DNA from 4 places in the Streptomyces sp. NPDC007346 genome. Region 1 is predicted to be linked to each of the others. Evidence: riboswitches for the same ligand, from Rfam matches in the RefSeq annotation. Region 1 holds a riboswitch; each other region holds the start of a gene.

Region 1 (5,327 bases):
ACCGGCGCGGCACACGCGAGGCCCGCGAGGCCCGCGTCGAGGAGCTGCTCGACCTGGTCGGACTGCCCGGCCACACCCTCGCCGCGCTGCCCGGACAGCTCTCCGGCGGCCAGCGCCAGCGCGTCGCCATCGCGCGCGCCCTGGCCCTCGAACCGGAGCTGATCGTCGCCGACGAACCGACCTCCGCGCTCGACGTCTCCGTACGCGCCCAGGTGCTCAACCTCCTCGTCGACCTGCGCGAACGCCTGGGCCTGGGCATGGTGTTCATCTCCCACGACATCCAGACCGTGCGCTACCTCGCCGACCGCATCGCCGTCCTCTACCTCGGCCGCATCGTCGAGGAGGGCCGGGCCGCCGACGTGGCGGGCTCCCCCCGCCACCCGTACACCGAGGCGCTGCTCTCCGCCACCCCCAGCCTGCTGGAGGCGACGGACCGCATCGTGCTCACCGGCCCGGTGCCCTCCGCCACCAACCCGCCGCCCGGCTGCCCCTTCAGCACCCGCTGCTGGAAGGCCGACGCGGAGTGCGCCACGGTCTTCCCCGCCGAGACCTTCGGGCCCGACGAGCACCGCTGGCACTGCGTCCACCCCCAGAGCCCCGCCTCCCCCGCCGGGAAGCGGACCCCCGTAACGCCCGCAAGGAGCACCGCATGACCGCCCCCACCCCCTCCTACTCCGGAGTGATCCCGCCCGTCGTCACCCCGCTCACCGCGGACGGCGAGCTCGACCGCATCTCGCTGGAGCGGGTCGTCGGCCATCTCCTCGAAGCCGGTGTCAGCGGCCTCTTCGCCCTCGGCAGCTCCGGCGAGACCGCCTATCTGACGCCCTCGCAGCAGGACGAGGTGATCAAGGTGATCACCTCGGCCTCCGCGGGCCAGGTGCCCGTCCTCGTCGGCGCCATCGAGACCACCACCAACCGGGCGATCGAGCGGGCCCGCGCCGCGGCGGCCCTCGGTGCCGACGCGGTCGTGGCCACCGCGCCCTTCTACACGCGCACCCACGCCACCGAGATCGACCGCCACTTCCGGGACATCGCCGCGGCCGTGGAGCTGCCGCTCCTGGCGTACGACGTGCCGGTCTGCGTGCACAGCAAGCTGGACCCGGAACTCCTGCTGCCGCTCGCGGCGGACGGGGTGCTCGCGGGGGTCAAGGACTCCAGCGGGGACGACGGCTCCTTCCGCCGGCTGGTCATCGGGGCCCGCGACCTGTCCGGGTTCTCCGTCCTGACCGGCCATGAGCTGGTGGTCGACGCGATGATGCTGAGCGGCGCCGACGGTTCCGTACCCGGCCTGGGCAACGTGGACCCGCACGGCTACGTGCGGCTGCACGAGGCCGCCGTACGCGGTGACTGGGCCGCCGCCAGGGCCGAACAGGACCGGCTCGTCGGCCTGTTCGACATCGTCCGTGCGGCCCGTCCCGGCACGGCTTCGGCCACGGCCGCGGGCCTCGGCGCGTTCAAGACGGCCCTGATGCTGCGCGGGATCATCGACACCAATGTGATGAGCCCGCCGATGCGCCGACTGGACGAGGCGGAGACGGCGTCGGTCGCCGCGTGCCTGGAGCTCGCGGGCCTCTCCCTGGCCCGCTGAGGCCACGAGCGTCGGGCGGGCCGGGTCGCCCTGCCGCCGGACCGGGACCGAGCCGCTCCACGCGCCCGGAGCGCATTACGGGAGCGGGCCGGTCACCACGCCGTGCGACACGCCCGGTCCGGCGATCGGTTTTCCTCGCTCGTTCGGCGTAGGAGATCACCCGCGCGAGCGACGGCCCAACTTGCGTTCCGCGCGTGGGCCGTACTCGAAATGCGCCCTTTCGTCGCTGGTACGAGGGTGTGCGCCCGGCTCGTCGGCGGGCGCGAATGCGCTCTGTCCACCCGAACGGGTCAGTGGTGAGGAGACTCACAAATCGCCGTTTCAACTCGGAAATCCGGCACTTGGTGAGTCAAGATCCCTGGGACGACAAGCCCCCGCCACCGCGGCGGGGCGGTCCGGGTGGACGCCGAGTCCTGCCGCCTCCCGGATGACTGGTCGACAGGAGTGGATCGGCAGGAGTGGAGGACCCGAGTACAACGGGCCGACCGGGAGACCGGGAAGCCCTCGGGGTGAAGCCGCTCCACGCGGCCGGGCAACTTCGCCAGCCCGAACCCGACAGGTCATCCTTCACAGGCGGCTGACGAAGGGTTGCGCATGTCTGCGCAGGTTCATGTCCCGTCTCTGCTCACCCGGGTCGGTACGGCTTCCGTACTCACCCTTGCCGTTACCTCCTCGATGCTGGCGCCAGGCCTGGTCAACGACGCCGAGGCCGCCACCCATTCGGCGAAGGCGCTGAAGGTCGCCGCGTCGAAGAAGGGGGCTCCTTACAAGTACGGGGCCGCCGGCCCCAGCCGTTTCGACTGTTCCGGGCTGACTCTCTACTCGTTCAAGAAGGCCGGGAAGAAGCTTCCCCGCACGGCACAGCAGCAGTACAACAAGACCACCCGTATCACCGCGTCGAAGCGGAAACCCGGCGACCTGGTCTTCTTCCATTCCGGGCGCAGCGTCTACCACGTGGGCATCTACGCCGGGTCCGGGAAGATCTGGCACTCCCCCAAAACAGGGGACGTGGTACGACTGGCGAAAATCTGGTCCAAGAGCGTCTGGTACGGACGGGTCCGCTGACCCACCGACCGGACGCTCTTCCCTTGCGGGCGGCAGGGACGGCCGGGACGGTACGGGCGGCGCTTCCCGCCCCGGTCCGGTGAGCGCCGCGCCGCCGCCGCCCGCGTACCGCTCAGGCGGTACGCGGGTGGCGCGGCCACCGGCGCCGGCCGGTCCACGAACCGGGGCTGTCCCGTCCCCGGACCGGGCCGCCTCCTCCTGGACCGGCCGGTCCCCGAGCCGCGCGGTCAGCCCTGGGTGGGTGCGGCCCAGGGCAGCGTGATCCAGACCGTCTTGCCGCCCTCGGCCGTCGGGACGACCGTGAGCCGCCCGCCGTACTCCTTGGCCAGCGACCGGATGATCATCAGGCCCCGCCCGTTGTCCTGCCGTACGGCGGCGGGCAGCCGTTGAGGCCACCGGGGGTGACTGTCCGTCACGCCCAGGCGTAGGACCTCGTCGCGTTCGAGACGCAGTTCCACGGTGAAGGTGGGTGACTGGCCGAAGGTGTGCTGGACCGCGTTGGTGGCGAGTTCGGAGATGATCAGCCGGATGGTGTCGGCCAGCTCCGTGTCCTCCGAGAGGCCCCATTCGGCCAAGGTCCTGGCCACATGTCTACGGGCCGAGGAGACCGAGGCCGGATCGCTCGGCAGGGTGACGGTTGCTTCCTGATGGTCTGCCATGGCGACGCCGTCCCTTTCGCGCCCCGGCCGACCGGCAGTCGGCCAGGATGGTGCTTCGCGCCAGACTGCCACTGTTGAAGCTCGCTGTAACGACGTTCGACCAAGATATGCATATATCTGTCGCTCGAAGCGGTGAATTCGGGTCCCACACAACCCGGACGAAGGGCACACTGGCCCCTCTGCGGGCCCGAACCTTGCGGTGCGTATCGGACCCGTCCCGTTCCGTTCCGCACAGCGCGAGGAGACCCGGATGCTGCACGGCCCCGTCGTCCGACGACGGAAGCTCGGCGAGGAGTTACGGAGTCTGCGGCACGCCTCCGGACTGACCAGCCGGGACGCGGCGCGCCTGCTGGGCTGGCACCAGTCGAAGGTGAGCCGCATCGAGACCGGCGCCAGCGGGGTCAGCCCCGGTGACGTGACGCGCCTGCTCGACACCTACGCGGTGCGCGACACACAGCTGCGCGCCCTGCTCGAAGTGCTCGCCGGGTCGGCGGGCGGCGGGGGCGCGGGGTGGTGGCACGCCTACCGGGGGCTGATCCCGCCCCAGTACCGCGACTTCATCAGCCTGGAGTCCCAGGCCGACACCGTGCGGAGCCTGGAGACCTCGGTGGTGCCGGGGCTGCTCCAGACCGCCGGCTACGCGCGGGCGGTGACCCGCGCCTCGCTGGACGGCCTGCCCGCGGACCATCTGGACTCGCTGGTCGAGGTGCGGCTGACCCGTCAGAGGGTGCTGCGCGCGAAGCCGCCGCTGCGGTTCACCGCCGTGCTGGACGAGGCGGTGCTGCACCGGAGGGTGGGCGGGCCCGAGGTGATGCGCGATCAGCTGGACCATCTGACCCAGGTGGCCCAACTCCCCCATGTGGAGCTTCAGTTACTGCCGTTCTCCGTCGGCGGTCACGTCGGACTCACCTGCCCTTTCGTTATCTTCTCCTTTCCGAACATTTCTGATCTGGATGTGGTCGTTCTTGACCACTTGACGAGTAGCCTCTATCTGGAGCGGAAAGAAGACCTCGAGGCGTACAGCTCGGCCTTCCGCACCTTGCAGGCGCACGCACTGACGCCGGACCAATCGCTGGAGCTCGTCGCCGCGATCCGCCGCGGCATTCGTTAGGACGTCCGACTGCCCGAGGGGGGCATCATGTCCGACCGTCTCGCACCGCACGCGTCACCTTCCACCGCGGGGCCACCGCCGTGGCGACGCAGCAGCCGCTCCACCGGAATGAACAACTGCGTGGAGGCCGCACGGCTCTACGGCCCCGAGCCCGGCGGCGCGCTCCTCGCCGTACGCGACTCCAAGGACGTGGAACGGCCGCCGCTGCGCTTCACCGCGGCGGCCTGGACCACCTTCGTGGCCGGACTGGACCCGCGAGGGGTCGGCTGAGCCTCGCGGGGTCAGGGAGCCTCGCGGGTCAGCTGAGCCTCCCCGGGTCAGCTGAGCCGCGCGGGGTCAGCCGAGCGGAATCAGGGCCTCCCGGGGTGCGGTGGCGACGATCGTGGCCACCGCGGCTCCGATCCGCTCCTCGGTGAGGTCCGCCCGCGCGGTCAGCCGCAGCCGGGAGACGCCGTCCGGCACCGACGGCGGGCGGAAGCAGCCCACCGCGACCCCGGCCGCGCGGCAGTCGGCCGTCCACCCCACCGCCGCGTCCGCGGAGGGGGCCCGGACGGAGACGACCGCCGCGTCGGGCCGGACCGCGGTCAGCCCGGCGGCGGTGAGCTGCCCGTACAGCGCGGTGGCGACCTCCCGGGCCCTGGCCGCCCGTTCCGGTTCCCGGCGCAGCAGCCGGAGCGCGCCCAGCGCCCCGCCCGCCGCGGCCGGGGCGAGGCCGGTGTCGAAGATGAACGTACGGGCCGTGTTGACCAGGTGGTCGATGACCCGGGCCGGTCCGAGGACCGCGCCGCCCTGGCTGCCCAGCGACTTGGAGAGGGTGAGCGTGGCGACGGTCCCCTCGCCGCCCGCGAGCCCGGCGGCGGCGAGGGCGCCACGACCGCCGTCGCCGAGGACGCCGAGGCCGTGG
Region 2 (5,327 bases), on a different contig from region 1:
AGACCTGGTCGGCGTATGGCGGCACCGCCTACGCGGAGCGGGCCGACCTCGCCAGCCGTTCGCAGCAGATAGCCGTCGCCGAGAAGGTCCTGGGCGACAAGGGCCCGCAGGCGTGGCCGAGCTGCGCCGTCATCTCGGGCCTCGCGGTGGACGGCGGCCTGCCCGGCGTCGACCCCGGCACGACCCCCTCCGCCGACCCCACCCAGGACCCGACGACCGCCCCGGCGGACGAAGCGGATGAAACGGGTGAAGCGGAAGGTTCCGGCAAGGCGGGCTCGACCGACAAGGCGGGTAAGGGAAGCAACGCGGACAAGGGCGGCGAGGCCGGTAGGTCCGGCGAGGCCGGCACGGGTGGCAAGGGCGGCGGCGACACGCCCGACTCCTCGCCCCGGCCGTCCGCACCGCCCACCGCCGGAAAGACCGGCACTCCCGGCGCCCCTGACGCCTCGCAGCCCTCCACGACCGCCCCCGGCGCCTCGCAGGGCGCCGACCGCACCGGAGGCAAGCACCGGGGCGCTCCGGCGCCGGAGGAGGCCGGAGCGGTGGGCCAGGAGAACGGCCCCCGTGAGTCCGGCCGGCACGCCTCGCGGGGCGAGGGCGACGCGCGGGACGGCGGCGCGGTCGTCGACGGCGGCTACACCGTGCAGCCCGGGGACAGCCTCTGGGCGATTGCTGACGCACAGGAACTTCCCCAGGGCTGGACCGGCCTGTACGAGGCCAACAAGGACCTCCTGGGGCCCGACCCGGACCTGATCCTGCCCGGACAGAGCCTGGATCTGGGGCTGGAGCAGGCCGACCAGGAGGGTGCCGGGCAGGGCGCCGAGGAGCCTGCCGCCAACTGATCCAATTCGGGAAAACACCCCGAAATCGCGGGTAGTTCAGAGGCCTATGTCCACTTATGTGTAAGTGAGACATGGGTCTCTTTGCTGCAACTGGCGTGTCGCGTCCGCCTGGTCGGCGCAGATCCCCTCCGACCTGCAAAAACGATCCGTCAGGGTGAGCAAGTAAGCGCCAATTGGCCCAGTATGTCCGTCTTTGAATGTCGAGGTTGCCTGTGTTTACGGTCGGAACCGCTCGCACCGCGGGCCCCGTCGACCGTCACGCCGAATCCTGCCGTCGGTCGAAGGGAACAGACGCGTAAAGCGCCGTAGGCAGGAGCGGGGGACCCAGGTAGGCCGCCGGGTCCGCACGGCCCCTTCGAAGGACGGGGACGTACGGGACCGGCTTGGGGTGAAGTCGTGCGCAAGGCCGCGCGACCGGGCAACTCATCAGCCCGAACCCGACAGCTCACCTCGTAGGCGTCGGTGAGGAGATCCGTTCCATGCTGCTGAACAGCAAGGGCAAGCACCGCCGCCCCTCGAAGACCGTCCGTTTCGCCACCCTGGCGGGTATCACCGGTGCCGCCGTCGCCGTCCCGCTGATGGGCGCGACCAACGCTTCCGCCGCCTCCGTCGCCACCTGGGACGCCGTCGCCCAGTGCGAGTCCGGCGGCAACTGGTCCATCAACACCGGCAACGGCTACTACGGCGGGCTGCAGTTCTCGCAGTCGAGCTGGGCCGCCGCCGGCGGTACGCAGTACGCCTCCCGTGCCGACCTGGCCTCCAAGGACCAGCAGATCGCCACCGCCGAGAAGCTCCTCGCCATGCAGGGCCCGGGTGCCTGGGCCTGCGCCGGCGCGGGCGGCCTCACCAACGACGGTGTGGACCCGGGCGTGAACACCGGCTCCGGCCAGTCGCAGAGCAAGCCCCAGCAGGCGCAGCCCGAGCGCAAGGCCGAGCAGCCCACCACGCGCAGCGAGCAGCGCACCGCCCCGGCCGCCCCCAAGGCCGAGAGCTCCAAGAAGACCGTCACCACCCCGACCGGTGAGAAGGTCCAGAAGGGCGACGGCGAGTACAAGGTCAAGCCCGGCGACACCCTGAGCAAGATCGCTCAGAAGGAAGGCGTCAAGGGCGGCTGGAGCAAGCTCTTCAAGCTCAACGACGACATCGTCAAGGACGCGGACCTGATCTTCCCGGGTCAGCAGCTCCACCTGAAGTAACAGCCGTCCCTCCTTCCCGGAGGGCCTCTCCTCCCCGGAGGGAGGGGGTCCGGCGGCACCCTCCCTCGCACGGCTCCCCGGCCCGGCGCGCTCTCCCCCCGTGCGCGCCGGGCCGGGGTCTTTCGTTCACCTCTTGTCGGCAACGTGGCGCCATCACTTGTTACCGGCCAGTAGATTTCTAGAGATTCGTCCCGTGATGCGGGCTCTTGGGTCCTTTTTCGTCCCAGGAGACGGGCGGTCGGCCGACTGACGCGGCCGGGCCGGTTAGGCTCGTGTCGCAAGGCCACAGTGACCCTGCACCATCAGCGTCATATCCCAGAAGGAGATGCCTCGTGCCGTCCATCGACGTCGTCGTAGCCAGGGAAATCCTCGACTCCCGGGGTAACCCCACGGTCGAGGTCGAGGTTGGCCTCGACGACGGCAGCACGGGCCGTGCTGCCGTACCGTCCGGCGCCTCCACCGGCGCGTTCGAGGCCGTTGAGCTTCGCGACGGTGACCCCAACCGCTACCAGGGCAAGGGCGTCGAGAAGGCCGTCCTCGCCGTCATCGAGCAGATCGGCCCGGAGCTCGTCGGGTACGACGCCACCGAGCAGCGCCTCATCGACCAGGCGATGTTCGACCTGGACGCCACCGAGAACAAGGCCTCGCTCGGCGCGAACGCCATCCTCGGCGTCTCGCTGGCCGTCGCCCACGCCGCCTCCGAGGCGTCCGACCTGCCGCTCTTCCGCTACCTCGGCGGCCCGAACGCGCACCTGCTGCCCGTTCCGATGATGAACATCCTGAACGGCGGCTCGCACGCCGACTCCAACGTGGACATCCAGGAGTTCATGATCGCACCCGTGGGCGCGGAGTCCTTCTCCGAGGCCCTGCGCTGGGGCGCGGAGGTCTACCACACGCTGAAGAAGGTCCTCAAGACCAAGGGCCTGTCCACCGGACTCGGCGACGAGGGCGGCTTCGCCCCGAACCTGGAGTCCAACCGCGCCGCCCTGGACCTCATCGTCGAGGCCATCACGGAGGCCGGCTACGTCCCGGGCCGCGACATCGCGCTCGCGCTCGACGTCGCCGCGTCCGAGTTCTACAAGGACGGCGTCTACGAGTTCGAGGGCAAGTCCCGCTCGGCCGCCGAGATGACCGAGTACTACGAGGAGCTCGTCTCCGCGTACCCGCTGGTCTCCATCGAGGACCCGCTGTACGAGGACGACTGGGCCGGCTGGAAGGTCATCACCGACCGCATCGGCGCCAAGGTCCAGATCGTCGGCGACGACCTCTTCGTCACCAACCCGGAGCGCCTGGCCCGCGGCATCGAGGAGGGCTCCGCCAACGCCCTGCTCGTCAAGGTCAACCAGATCGGTTCGCTGACCGAGACCCTGGACGCCGTCGAGCTGGCCCAGCGCAACGGCTTCAAGTGCATGATGTCGCACCGCTCGGGCGAGACCGAGGACGTCACCATCGCCGACCTCGCCGTCGCCGTGAACTGCGGCCAGATCAAGACCGGCGCCCCGGCCCGCTCGGACCGCGTCGCCAAGTACAACCAGCTGCTGCGCATCGAGGAGATCCTCGACGACGCCGCGGTGTACGCGGGCCGCTCCGCCTTCCCGCGCTTCAAGGGCTGATCACCTCGGGGCCGATCGCCCAGGGCTGACCTCCCGTCACGGGCCGACCCCGTGCTCGTGGGCCGACCCCGTGCTCGCGGGTCGGTCCCGTGCTCGTGGGTCGGTCCCGTGCTCGTGGGTCGGTCCCGGCGGTTCCGCCCAGGGCCGAAGGCATAGCCTCCGTCCGTCCCCGCACTCGGTCCCGTACCGTGTGCGGGGACGGACGTGCGTAACGGGGAGGCGGGAGACATGGCCGGGAAGGACCGCGACCGGTTCTCCACCGCGACCAGGCTGCGACTGCTCGGCGAGCAGACCGCCGCCCGCGTGTACCGCTCCCAGAACCGCCGCCAGGCCCGCCGCTCCCGGCTCACCGGCCGGGCCGCCTTCCTGGCGCTGGTGGTCTGCTCCCTGGTGGTCGCGCTCGCCTACCCGATGCGTCAGTACGTCTCCCAGCGCGACGAGATCGCCGAGCAGGAGCGGCTCTCGCAGCGGGCGGAGCGCCGCACCGAGGAGCTGCGGGACGAGAAGGCGCGGCTCCAGGACGACGCGTACATCATGCGTCTGGCCCGCCAGCACCTCCATTACGTCCTCCCCGGCGAGACCGGCTACACCGTGGCCGACCCCGACGCGGCGCGCGACCGCCGCGGGGAGCCGGGGGCGAGCCACCGCCCCTGGCACGCGAACCTCTGGGACGGTGTGGACAACGCCGACCGCGACTGACGTCCGCACTCCCGCCCCTCCGACCCCCTCAGCCCCCGGGAACCCCTCAGTCCCCGGAACCCCTCAGATCCTCCCCGACCCCCTCCGACGAACTCCCGACGAGCTTCCGAGCAGAACCAAGGCAGGCATGGAAACGCCCCCTCCGCAGACCGAGTCCACCAAGCCCACCGACGCGGACATCGCCGCGTTCGAGCAGCAGCTCGGCCGCCCGCCGCGCGGCCTGCGCGCCATCGCGCACCGCTGCCCGTGCGGCAACCCGGACGTGGTGGAGACCCAGCCCCGTCTGGAGGACGGCACGCCGTTCCCGACGACGTACTACCTGACCTGCCCCCGGGCGGCCTCGGCGATCGGCACGCTGGAGGCGAACGGGGTCATGAAGGAGATGACGGCCCGTCTGGAGACCGACCCGGAGCTGGCCGCCGCCTACCGGGCCGCGCACGAGGACTACATCGCCCGCCGCGACGCCATCGAGGTCCTGGAGGGCTTCCCGAGCGCGGGCGGCATGCCGGACCGGGTGAAGTGCCTGCACGTCCTGGTCGGCCACTCGCTGGCCGCCGGACCCGGGGTGAACCCGCTGGGCGACGAGGCCATCGCGACGCTGCCCGAGTGGTGGGCCAAGGGCCCGTGCGTCACGCCGTGCACCGAGAACGCCGAAGGGCAGGACACATGACCAGGGTCGCCGCCGTCGACTGCGGTACGAACTCCATCCGGCTCCTCGTCGCCGACGCGGACCCCGCCACCGGCGCCTTCACCGAGCTGGACCGGCGGATGACGATCGTCCGCCTCGGCCAGGGCGTCGACAGGACCGGCCGGCTCGCCCCCGATGCGCTGGAGCGCACGTTCGCGGCCTGCCGCGAGTACGCCGCGGTGATCGAGGAGCTGGGCGCCGAGCGCATCAGCTTCGTGGCCACCTCGGCCTCCCGCGACGCCGAGAACAGCGAGGAGTTCGTGTCGGGGGTCCGGGACATCCTCGGCGT
Region 3 (5,327 bases), on a different contig from region 1:
GCGCGAGGTGGTCCACGAGGAGGTCCCGGCGCGTGCGCTGATGGCCGCCTACCGCCTCCCGCACGACGGGACCCGCGCCTGCGACGCGGCCGACCTGGCGCTGACCGTGCTCGGCGGCGGCGAGTCCTCGCGCCTGCACAACCGCCTGGTGCGCCGCGACCGTACGGCGGTGGCGGCCGGTTTCGGGCTGCTGCGGCTGGCCGGGGCGCCCTCGCTGGGCTGGCTGGACGTGAAGACCTCCGGCGGTGTCGAGGTGGAGACGATCGAGGCCGCGGTCGACGAGGAGCTGGCCCGGTTCGCCGCCGAGGGACCCACCCCGGAGGAGATGGAGCGGGCCCAGGCCCAGTTGGAGCGCGAGTGGCTGGACCGCCTGGGGACGGTCGCGGGCCGCGCCGACGAACTGTGCCGCTACGCGGTCCTGTTCGGCGACCCGCAGCTCGCCCTGAGCGCCGTGGGGCGCGTCCTGGACATCACCGCGCAGGAGGTGCGTGAGGCGGCACAGGCGGCCCTGCGCCCCGACAACCGGGCGGTGCTGGTCTACGAGCCCGTCGAGCCGGCCGAGGACGCCGACGAGGCCACCGACGTGCCCGAGGGGGCGGACAAGTGAGCGACGCCGCCGTGACTGGAGTAGCCATGGAGTACCACCCGCAGCCGACCCCGGGCACCGCCCGGCCGTGGGCGTTCCCCGCGCCCGAGCGCGGCTCCCTGCCCAACGGGCTGACCGTGCTGCGCTGCCACCGCCCCGGCCAGCAGGTCGTCGCCGTGGAGATCTTCCTGGACGCGCCGCTGGACGCCGAGCCCGAGGGCCTGGACGGCGTGGCCACGATCATGTCGCGCGCGCTCTCCGAGGGCACCGACAAGCACAGCGCGGAGGAGTTCGCCGCCGAGCTGGAGCGGTGCGGCGCCACCCTGGACGCGCACGCCGACCACCCCGGCGTCCGGGTCTCCCTGGAGGTCCCGGCCTCCCGCCTGGCCAAGGCGCTCGGCCTGGTCGCCGAGGCCCTGCGCGCCCCGGCCTTCGCCGAGAGCGAGATCGAGCGGCTCGTCGGCAACCGCCTGGACGAGATCCCGCACGAGCAGGCCAACCCCTCCCGGCGCGCCGCCAAGCAGCTCTCCAAGGAGCTCTTCCCGGCCACCGCCCGGATGTCGCGCCCGCGTCTGGGCACCGAGGAGACCGTGCGGCGGATCGACGCCGCCGCCGTGCGGGCCTTCTTCGACGCCCACATCCGCCCGGCCACCGCGACGGCCGTGATCGTCGGCGACCTCACAGGCATCGACCTGGACGCCCTGCTCGCCGACACCCTCGGCGACTGGTCGGGCGACGCGGGCCAATCCCGCCCGGTCCCGCCGATCACCGCCGACGACACCGGCCGGGTGGTCATCGTGGACCGGCCCGGCGCGGTCCAGACCCAGCTGCTCATCGGCCGCATCGGCGCCGACCGGCACGAGCGCGTATGGCCCGCGCAGGTGCTCGGCACGTACTGCCTGGGCGGCACGCTCACCTCCCGGCTGGACCGGGTGCTGCGCGAGGAGAAGGGCTACACCTACGGCGTACGGGCCTTCGCCCAGGTCATGCGCTCGACCGGCCCCGACTCCGGCGGCGCGGCGATGCTCGCCATCAGCGGTTCGGTGGACACCGAGTCCACCGGACCGGCGCTGGAGGACCTCTGGAAGGTCCTGCGGACGCTGGCGGCCGAAGGGCTGACCGACGCCGAGCGCGAGACGGCCGTGCAGAACCTGGTGGGCGTCGCCCCGCTGAAGTTCGAGACGGCGGCCTCGGTCGCGAGCACACTGGCCGACCAGGTCGAGCAGAACCTGCCCGACGACTACCAGGCCCAGCTGTACGCCCGCCTCGCCGAGACGGGCACCGTGGAGGCGACCGCGGCCGTGGTCAACGCCTTCCCGGTGGACCGGCTGGTCACGGTCCTGGTGGGGGACGCGGGGCAGATCGCGGAGCCGGTGAAGGCGCTCGGCATCGGAGAGGTGACCGTCGTCAGCGGCTGACGCGCCGTCGGCACACGCGGACACCTCGGCACACCGGGACACCTCGGCATACCGAGGCAAAGGACCCTGGCGGACAACTGCCCGCCAGGGTCCTCCCCTTTTGTCCACTTGATCCCCACCTCACCGTCTTGGTGGTTTAACTCCCTTTCCGTCCTGTGGGATGCGCGACATATCGCCCTGTCCGTTTGGTGATGGGAAGTCGCCCCGCCTAGCGTCGGCCCGGCTGTCCGTCACCCGTATGCCGCGTCCGCGGCGCCGGGCAGCCATCGCCGAGTCCCCGTCAGGCGCGAGCCTGGGGAGCCGGGGACCCACGCAGTCCCTGGGGTGAATCGGAGACCCGTGCCGTCAACCGGCGCGGGAACCCGTAGGAGACCTTCCTGCTCCGAACCCGTCAGCTAACCCGGTAGGCGAGAAGGAAGGAAAGGATCAGCCCCTCCATGGCGTTCACCCGTGCCACCGGGAAGCACCGTGCCCCCAGCCGCCTGACGCGCCGCCGTGCCCAGGCCGCCGGCGTCGCGGCCCTGGCCACCACCGGAGTCCTCGGCTCCCTGGCCTCCCCGGCCGTCGCAGCGGAGGCCGAGGCCCCCCAGGCCGCCGAGACCGCGCTCACCCAGGCCATCACCCTCGACGCCACGCTCGCCGAGCAGATCGAGGCCCAGGCCCGGGTGCAGCACCAGCAGGCCGAAGCCGTCGCGAAGGCGAAGGCGAAGGCGGCCGCCGAGGCCAAGGCCAGGGCCGCGAAGGCCAAGGCCAAGGCCAAGGCGGAGGCGGAGGCCCGGCGCAAGGCCGAGGCCCGCGCCGAGGAGGTCCGCGAGGAGAAGGCCAGGGCCGCCCGCGCCGCCGAGCGCGCCCGCCTGAACGCCTTCCACCTCCCGGTCGCCGGCTCGTACGTCTCCACCGGCTACAAGTCGAGCGGTGCGCTCTGGTCCTCCGGCAGCCACTCCGGCGTGGACTTCCACGCAGCCTCCGGCAGCTCCGTCGTCGCGGTCGGCGCCGGTACGGTCGTCGAGGCCGGCTGGGGCGGCGCGTACGGCAACAACATCGTGCTCCGGATGACGGACGGCACGTACACCCAGTACGGCCACCTCTCCTCGATCGCCGTCTCCGTCGGCCAGAGCGTCACCTCCGGCCAGCGGATCGGCCTCTCCGGCTCCACCGGCAACTCCACCGGCCCGCACCTCCACTTCGAGGCCCGGACCACCCCGGCGTACGGCTCGGACCTGGACCCGGTCGCCTATCTGCGCTCGCACGGCCTGAACGTCTGACCCGGCCTCGCGCCCCTCGCCACCCGAAGGCCCCGGTTTCCCGCCGGGGCCTTCGGCGATGCGCCGGAAAACCCCCGTACCGGGCCTCTTCGCCTCCGCCCCGGCCAGAAGATATCCATCAATTCCGGCCTGCCGTCGGAAAGGGCGGCGGATTGCAATAGAGTCACGGAACAGGCGTCGGCCGGCCGCGTTTCGCGGGGATTGAGGCGGAGGTTCGGACATGCGCATTCCCGCGCATTCGGTATGCACGGCAATCCGTGACGACATCGTCTCCGGTGTCTACGAGCGCGGCAGCCGCCTCACCGAGGAGCTGCTGGCGCGGCGGTACGGGGTCTCCCGCGTCCCGGTGCGCGAGGCGCTGCGCACCCTGGAGTCCGAGGGGTTCGTCGTCACCCGCAGGCACGCCGGGGCCTGTGTCGCCGAGCCCACCGAGCAGGAGGCCGCCGACCTGCTGGAGGTGCGGATGCTCCTGGAGCCGCTCGGCGCGGCACGGGCGGCCCAGCGCCGCACGGAGGCCCACCTCAAGGTGTTGCGCGGCCTGGTCAGGCTGGGCCAGGAGCGGGCTCGCCGGGGCGAGGGGGAGGATCTGCGGTCGCTGGGCGGCTGGTTCCACGAGACCCTCGCCCAGGCCTCCGGCAGCCCCGGCCTCATCGCCCTGCTCACCCAGCTCAGGTACAAGGCCGCCTGGATGTACGCCGTCGAGCAGCCGGCCCGGCCGGTCGACTCCTGGGCCGAGCACGGGGCCATCGTGGACGCGGTGGCGCGCGGCGACGCGGAGCGGGCCAGGGCGCTGACCGCCCACCACGCGGAGCGGACCGCCGGGGCCCACCGGCTGCGCCGCCCCGCCCGGCGCGAGGCGCCGCAGCGCCGGGTGAGTTCTTCGCAACATGGCGTAAACATCACGGGTGTCCGCCATTAACAAGGACGCCGTATAAAAAGGGAAGCAATTGCCGATGGCTTTGTTCGCGCTGCCCGGACAATTACTGAGTGCCCGATGTTCCGGCGTCCGGAACAACGAAAGAGCCGTGATTCCCCCGGCCAGGGGAACCACGGCTCACGTCCGTCGCCGTTGTACGGTCTCGGGCTCGTCAGACGGTCTCGGGAAGCTCTTCGAGTCCCTCGGCGACCAGCTTCGCCAGACGGTCCAGGGCGGCCTCGGCGTTGTCCGCGTCGGAGGCGAGCACGATCTCCTCGCCGCCCTGCGCGCCCAGGCCCAGCACCGCGAGCATCGAGGCGGCGTTGACCGGGTTGCCGTCGGCCTTGGCGATCGTCACCGGGACGCCGGAGGCCGTGGCGGCACGGACGAAGATGGAAGCGGGGCGGGCGTGCAGGCCCTCGGCCCAACCGACGTTTACGCGGCGCTCAGCCATGGTTCTGCCCTTCACATATCAACGGTTGTCTAGACCAGTCTCTCATGCGGTGCGCAATGCTGTGCCCGGCCTTCCCTCCGGCCGGCCTCGTCCGGGTCGTCCTCAGACTGCCCCGGCACCGACCCCTCCGCTACCGGGACGGCGGCCGTAGGCTGGGCCCATGGAGCCCACGCCGGAGCTGAGTCCGCATCACGCGTACCCCGACCACTGGGAAGCGGACGTGGTGCTGCGCGATGGTGGCACCGCGCGCATCAGGCCGATCACCACGGACGACGCCGAGCGGCTGGTCAGCTTCTACGAGCAGGTCTCCGACGAGTCGAAGTACTACCGGTTCTTCGCGCCGTACCCCCGCCTCTCCGACCGGGACGTGCACCGCTTCACCCATCACGACTACGTCGACCGGGTGGGGCTGGCCGTCACGATCGGCGGCGAGTTCATCGGGACCGTACGCTACGACCGCATCGACGGACAGGGCAGGCCCGCCTCCGCCCCCGCCGACGAGGCCGAGGTCGCCTTCCTCGTCCAGGACGCCCACCAGGGCCGCGGCGTCGCCTCGGCGCTGCTCGAACACATCGCCGCCGTCGCCCGCGAGCGCGGTATCCGGCGCTTCGCCGCCGAGGTGCTCCCCGCCAACAACAAAATGATCAAGGTGTTCCGGCACGCGGGCTACACCCAGCAGCGCAGCTTC
Region 4 (5,327 bases), on a different contig from region 1:
TGCACCGTTCAATGTGACCTACGCGACCGTAATACGGGGTTGACGGGTGGTGAGATAGACCACCCGGTCAGATTTGAGTAAAGCCGGAATAAGTGGAGGGGCGGTGCGCAGCCGCGCACCCCCCCGCGGTCACTTTGTGTCGCCCTCGGGTCAGAGGGAGACGCCGTGCTGGCGCAGGTAGGCGATCGGGTCGACGTCCGAGCCGTAGCTCGGGCCGGTGCGGACCTCGAAGTGGAGGTGCGGGCCGGTGGAGTTGCCGGTCGAGCCGGAGAGGCCGATCTGCTGGCCACCGGAGACGGTCTGGCCGGCGGAGACGCTCAGCGAGGACTGGTGGGCGTACTGGGAGTACATACCGTCGTCGTGCCGGATGACGACCTCGTTGCCGTACGAACCGCTCCAGCCGGCCGAGACCACGGTGCCCGGACCGATGGCGCGGACGGGCGTGCCGGAGGCGGCCCGGAAGTCCGAGCCGGTGTGGTAACCGCTGGACCAGCTGGAGCCGGAAGCGCGGTACTGGGTGGTGACGTTGGCGCTGTCCAGCGGGGCGGTCCAGCCGGAGCCGGTGGACCGGGACGAGCCGGTCTGCGCGGAGGTGCCCGAGCGCTCGGAGTCGTCGGCCGAGATGGTGTCGCCCTTCGGGGCTTCCTTCGGCGCGGCCTCGGGGGCCGGGGCCGCCTTCTTCGGCGCGGCCTTCTTCGGGGCGGCCTTCTTCGGGGCGGCCTTCTTCGGGGCGGCCTTGGGGGCCGGGGCGGCCTTCTTGGCCTCCGCAGGGGCGGCCGAGCCGGACGCCTTGGCCCCGAGGGTGAGCTTCATGCCCGGGAAGATCAGGCTGGGGTTCCCGCCGACGGTCGAGCGGTTGTCCTGGTACAGCTTCTGCCAGCCGCCCTTGACCTGCTGCTCGGCCGCGATCTTCGCGAGGTAGTCGCCCGAGACGACGGAGTACGTCTTCGGGGCGGCCTTCGCCTTGGCGGGTGCGGCCTGCGGGGCGGACTGGGCGGCGGTGGCCGAGGCGGCGGCGGGCTTGGCGGCGGGGGCCGCCTTCTCCGCGGCGTGCGCGCCGGTGGCGCCGATCAGCGGGAGCGCGAGTACGGCGCCGCCGGTGCCCGCGGCGAGGACGCCGCGGTGGATCGGGCCGGACTTGGGACGACGGTGCTTACCCTGTGCGGGCATGGGGAAGTTCCTCTCCGGCGCCTGCGAGGTGAGCTGTCGGGTTCGGGCTGGAGATGCCCGGCCGCCGGGTGGCGACTTCACCCCGAGCCGGTCCGGATCGCTCCGGGCCGGCGGCTTACCTGGTTCCCCCGCTCCTGCCACGCGTGAGTGGGTGGGTGCGAATTCCGGGCGGCGGCAGGATTAGGCGGTCCGTCCGGATTGACGTGACCGTAAGCGAGTCAGGACGAGCGGAACAAGCCGTCGGTTGCACACCGGAATCATCGATTCAATATCGCTCCGGTTTTCCCGTCACACTCCGTGGATTACGGATCTTGGCTTTCCTTACGGATACCGGGAAAGCGTCCGGGCGCCGCCGCCACGGTCCGTCACGGATATGATCCCGCTCACCTACGGAATCCCATCTCCCCCATTAGCAGGGCATGTTCCACGAAATACACCAATACGGACACACCCTGGGCGCGAGCCCTGACAACCTGTCAGTGGACCGCCGTTTTCCCGGTGAATCGATGTCGTATCGTCACAGGAGCGCCCTCGCCGGAGAGCCGCGCCGACGCCAGAGATTCCAGGAGCCACCGTGACGCAGCAGGTGCCACAGGTCCCGCCGACCGAGACCGCACTGACCGGAGTCCGCAACTTCCGCGACGTGGGCGGGCTCCCCACCACGGACGGGCGGCGCACCGCCTTCGGCAGGCTCTACCGGAGCGGCCACCTGGCGCATGCCACCGCCGAGGACGCGCTCTTCCTGAGCGGGCTCGGGCTGCACACCGTCTTCGACTTCCGCAACTCCGCCGACCACAAGCTCGACGGGTACGACATCGAGCTGGCCGGTGTCCGCAATGTCAGCATTCCGCTCACCGACCCGGCCGACGGAGCCGAGTTCTGGCGGCTGGTGCGCGACGGGAACATCGAACAGCTGCGCTCGATCCTGGCGCACGGCAAGGCCGCCGAGCGCATGATCGACATGTACCGCTCCACCATCCTGGACCGCACCGGCGAGCACAGCCGCGTACTGCACGCGCTGGCGCAGGACAGCGTGCCCGCCCTGATGCACTGCGCGGCGGGCAAGGACCGGGCTGGTCTCTCGATCGCGGTCTCGCTGCTCGCGGTCGGTGTCGAGCGCGAGGCGATCGAGGCGGACTACCTCAAGTCCGACGACCCCCACCGCCGGTACAAGGTGCAGCGCTCGGACATGTCCGAGACCGGGATGTCCGCCGAGGTGATGGAGCTGCTCAACCCGCTCTTCGGGGCGCAGGCCTCCTACCTCACGGCGGCGTTCACGGCCATCGACGAGACCTGGGGCACGACGGACCGCTACCTGGCGGAGGGGCTGAACGTCTCCGCCGAGACCCGGGAGCGGCTGCGCGAGCGGCTGCTCGACCAGGGCTGAGCGGTCACTCGGCGCCCGCCACCATGAAGAGCAGGTAGAGGAAGGCCGCGAGCACATGGCCGACCACCAGGTAGGCCACGAGCCGGATCACCAGACCGCGCGGCATCCGCCGCTCCTGCGAGTCCTTGGCGATTTTGGGGTGTCTCGGGCTCAACGGGTCGTAGCGCTCGGAATCGGACATGACGGTCCTCTCTGCCGGCCTCGCGGCCGGTGGGACGAATGGGGGTCAGCGCGCGTGGAGCGCGTTGCCGAGGCAGAGCTCGGCCGCGGGGCTCTGGAGCAGGGAGTGGACGAAGAGGAGCTCCGCCCCGCCCCGGTCCAGGGCGGCGATTCGGTGCGGTGTGAGCGAGTCGAAGTGGGCGCTGTCGCCCGGGTCCAGATCGTGCACGGTCTCCCCCAGGGCGACCCGCAGCCGCCCTTCGAGGAGGTACAGCCACTCCTCGCCGGGGTGCACCCGCACCAGGTCGCCCTGGGCTCCGTACGGAACCCGGACCCTGAGTGCCTGCATGGCGCGGCCCGAACCTCCCGCCCTGCGGTACATCCAGCCGTCGGCCTCGGCGCCCTCGAAGGCGCCGCCCCGGATGATCGCCTCCCGCTCGGGCGGCTTCTCGCCGAGCAGCTCGGAGACCGTCGTACCGTAGATGCGGGCGAGGCCCAGCAGCATGGGCAGCGAGGGCTGTCTGCGGCCCGTCTCCAGCCGGGAGAGGTGGGCCGGGGAGAGGCCGGCCCGCTGGGCGGCGGTCTCCAGGATGAGGCCGCGCCCGTGGCGCAGGTCGCGCAGTCGGGACGCGACGCCGGGGAGCTCGTCGGCCACCCCTTCGTCCGGAGGATTCATGTCTCCATTGGGCCAGGAACTTTCCTCCCGGGCAAATAAATTGCCCAGGAGGCAAGAACTCAGCGGTTGGCCACGGCCTGCTTGACCAGGTTGCGGCCGAAGTCCCACATCAGGCCGCCGCCGCTGTGCGCGTCGTCCATGACCTCCGTGAACGCCGCCACGAAACGGTCCACCTCCGCCTCCCCGATGACCAGCGGCGGAATCAGCTTGATCACTTCCAGGTGGTCGCCGGAGACCTGGGTGAGGATGCGGTGCTTGTGCAGCAGCGGCACCACGACCATCTGGGCGAAGAGCCCCTTGCGGGCGGCCTGGAGCACGGTCCAGCGGCTGCGGAGCTTCAGCGAGGCGGGCCGGCCGAACTCGATGCCGATCATCAGCCCGCGCCCGCGCACCTCGTGCAGCAGCTCGTAGCGGTCCACCAGCGCCGCGAGGCGCTCCCGCAGCAGATCGCCGGTGCGCCGGGCGTTCGCGACCGTCTCCTCGTCCTCCATCACCGTGAGCACCGCGAGCCCCGCCGCCATGGCCTGGGCGTTGGAGCCGAAGCTCGCGGAGTGGACCAGGACCCGGTCCATGGAGGAGTAGACCTTGCGGAAGATCCAGTCCTTGCCGAGCGTGGCGCCGACCGGCACATAGCCGCCGGAGAGCGCCTTGGCGACACAAACGAGGTCGGGCTCGACACCGTCCTCGTGCTGGTAGGCGTAGAAGTCGCCGGTCCTGCCCAGCCCCGTCTGCACCTCGTCGGCGATCAGGAGCGCCTTGTGCCGGTGCAGCAGCTCCTGGGCCTCGCGCAGGAAGCCGGGCGGCGCGGCGTTCACCCCCTTGCCCTGGATGGGCTCCACGACCAGGGCCGCGACATCCCCGCGTTTGAGCTCCCGGCGCAGCGCGTCCAGGTCGCCCAGCTCGATCGGGGTGTCGGGCAGCAGCGGGGCGAAGCCGTCCCGGAAGCCGCTCTCGCCGTTGACCGACAGGGAGCCGGTGGTCAGCCCGTGGAAGGCGTGGGTGCAGTACAGGACGCGGGGCTTCCCGGTGGCGTACCGGGCGAACTTCAGCGCCGTCTCGACCGCTTCCGTACCGCTGTTGCCGAAGAAGACGCGGTCCAGGTGCGGGCTGTGGCCGAGCAGCTTCTCGGCGAGCAGGCCGGGCAGCGGCTGGCAGTCGAAGCGGGTGAGGTCGGCGAGCTGGGCGTCGAGCACGTCGTGCAGGGCCTTGCGGACGACCGGGTGGTGCCGGCCGAGCCCCATCACGCCGAACCCGGCGAGCATGTCGAGGTAGTCGTTGCCCTCGGCGTCCCAGAAGTACGCGCCCTCGGCCCGCTCGTAGACCTTGTCGAAGCCGATGGTGTGCAGCATGCGCGGCAGCTGGTGGTTGAGGTGGCGCGCGTGCAGCTCGTACCGCTCGCCGCCGCGCTCCGCCAGGAGCCGTCCCAGGTCGAAACCCTGGGGCCCGCCGTCCGTCATCGCCCGCTCTTCTCCTTCGGTACGTTCGGTCGAGTCGGTACGTTCCCCGAGGGGGCCGGGGCCACCGGCCCCCTCGCCGGCATCAGGTCACCGGTTCCCGCTCACGCTCTCCCGTGCCGCGCGCAGCGACTCCTTGAGGGAGCCCATGGTCGCGAGGACGGCCGTGGGTTCGTAGCCGCAGTGCGCCATGCAGTTGGCGCAGCGCGGGTCCTTGCCCCGGCCGTACTTCTCCCAGTCGGTCTCCTCGATGAGCTGACGGTACGTCGGAACGTAGCCGTCGTTCATCAGGTAGCAGGGGCGCTGCCAGCCGAAGAGCGAGTAGTTGGGGATGGCCCACGCGGTGCAGGGGAAGTCCGCCTTGCCCTCCAGGAAGTCCAGGAAGAGCGGCGAGTGGTTGAGCCGCCAGCGGGCCCGGTTGCCGCCCGCGAAGGCCTTCTTGAAGAGTTCGCGGGTCTGGTCGACGCCGAGGAAGTGCTCC

The links. A riboswitch is a leader RNA that binds a small molecule or an ion and turns the genes downstream of it on or off. The one in region 1 is predicted to bind cyclic di-AMP.
Region 2: linked by a shared signal. The riboswitch ahead of AB0917_RS03795 (transglycosylase family protein) and the one ahead of AB0917_RS29340 (C40 family peptidase) in region 1 are both predicted to bind cyclic di-AMP.
Region 3: linked by a shared signal. The riboswitch ahead of AB0917_RS30850 (M23 family metallopeptidase) and the one ahead of AB0917_RS29340 (C40 family peptidase) in region 1 are both predicted to bind cyclic di-AMP.
Region 4: linked by a shared signal. The riboswitch ahead of AB0917_RS22170 (LysM peptidoglycan-binding domain-containing M23 family metallopeptidase) and the one ahead of AB0917_RS29340 (C40 family peptidase) in region 1 are both predicted to bind cyclic di-AMP.

Annotation. Positions count from the first base shown of each region.
Region 1 covers NZ_JBEYKR010000159.1:7,098-12,424, forward strand. Annotated here, with positions in the region: gene AB0917_RS29330 (ABC transporter ATP-binding protein) at 1-653, shown strand, start outside; gene AB0917_RS29335 (dihydrodipicolinate synthase family protein) at 650-1,588, shown strand; cyclic di-AMP (ydaO/yuaA leader) riboswitch at 1,993-2,179, shown strand; gene AB0917_RS29340 (C40 family peptidase) at 2,183-2,653, shown strand; gene AB0917_RS29345 (ATP-binding protein) at 2,881-3,312, opposite strand; gene AB0917_RS29350 (helix-turn-helix transcriptional regulator) at 3,563-4,423, shown strand; gene AB0917_RS29355 (DUF397 domain-containing protein) at 4,451-4,693, shown strand; gene AB0917_RS29360 (8-amino-7-oxononanoate synthase) at 4,760-5,327, opposite strand, start outside.
Region 2 covers NZ_JBEYKR010000006.1:106,447-111,773, forward strand. Annotated here, with positions in the region: gene AB0917_RS03790 (transglycosylase family protein) at 1-842, shown strand, start outside; cyclic di-AMP (ydaO/yuaA leader) riboswitch at 1,134-1,316, shown strand; gene AB0917_RS03795 (transglycosylase family protein) at 1,322-2,038, shown strand; gene eno (phosphopyruvate hydratase) at 2,371-3,651, shown strand; gene AB0917_RS03805 (septum formation initiator family protein) at 3,880-4,350, shown strand; gene AB0917_RS03810 (DUF501 domain-containing protein) at 4,478-5,020, shown strand; gene AB0917_RS03815 (Ppx/GppA phosphatase family protein) at 5,017-5,327, shown strand, end outside.
Region 3 covers NZ_JBEYKR010000184.1:5,703-11,029, reverse strand. Annotated here, with positions in the region: gene AB0917_RS30860 (pitrilysin family protein) at 1-607, shown strand, start outside; gene AB0917_RS30855 (pitrilysin family protein) at 634-2,004, shown strand; cyclic di-AMP (ydaO/yuaA leader) riboswitch at 2,262-2,428, shown strand; gene AB0917_RS30850 (M23 family metallopeptidase) at 2,442-3,269, shown strand; gene AB0917_RS30845 (GntR family transcriptional regulator) at 3,490-4,188, shown strand; gene AB0917_RS30840 (HPr family phosphocarrier protein) at 4,358-4,639, opposite strand; gene AB0917_RS30835 (GNAT family N-acetyltransferase) at 4,800-5,327, shown strand, end outside.
Region 4 covers NZ_JBEYKR010000088.1:23,281-28,607, reverse strand. Annotated here, with positions in the region: gene AB0917_RS22170 (LysM peptidoglycan-binding domain-containing M23 family metallopeptidase) at 151-1,170, opposite strand; cyclic di-AMP (ydaO/yuaA leader) riboswitch at 1,174-1,334, opposite strand; gene AB0917_RS22165 (tyrosine-protein phosphatase) at 1,745-2,557, shown strand; gene AB0917_RS22160 (DUF6126 family protein) at 2,562-2,738, opposite strand; gene AB0917_RS22155 (XRE family transcriptional regulator) at 2,784-3,392, opposite strand; gene AB0917_RS22150 (aspartate aminotransferase family protein) at 3,452-4,849, opposite strand; gene hpnH (adenosyl-hopene transferase HpnH) at 4,937-5,327, opposite strand, start outside.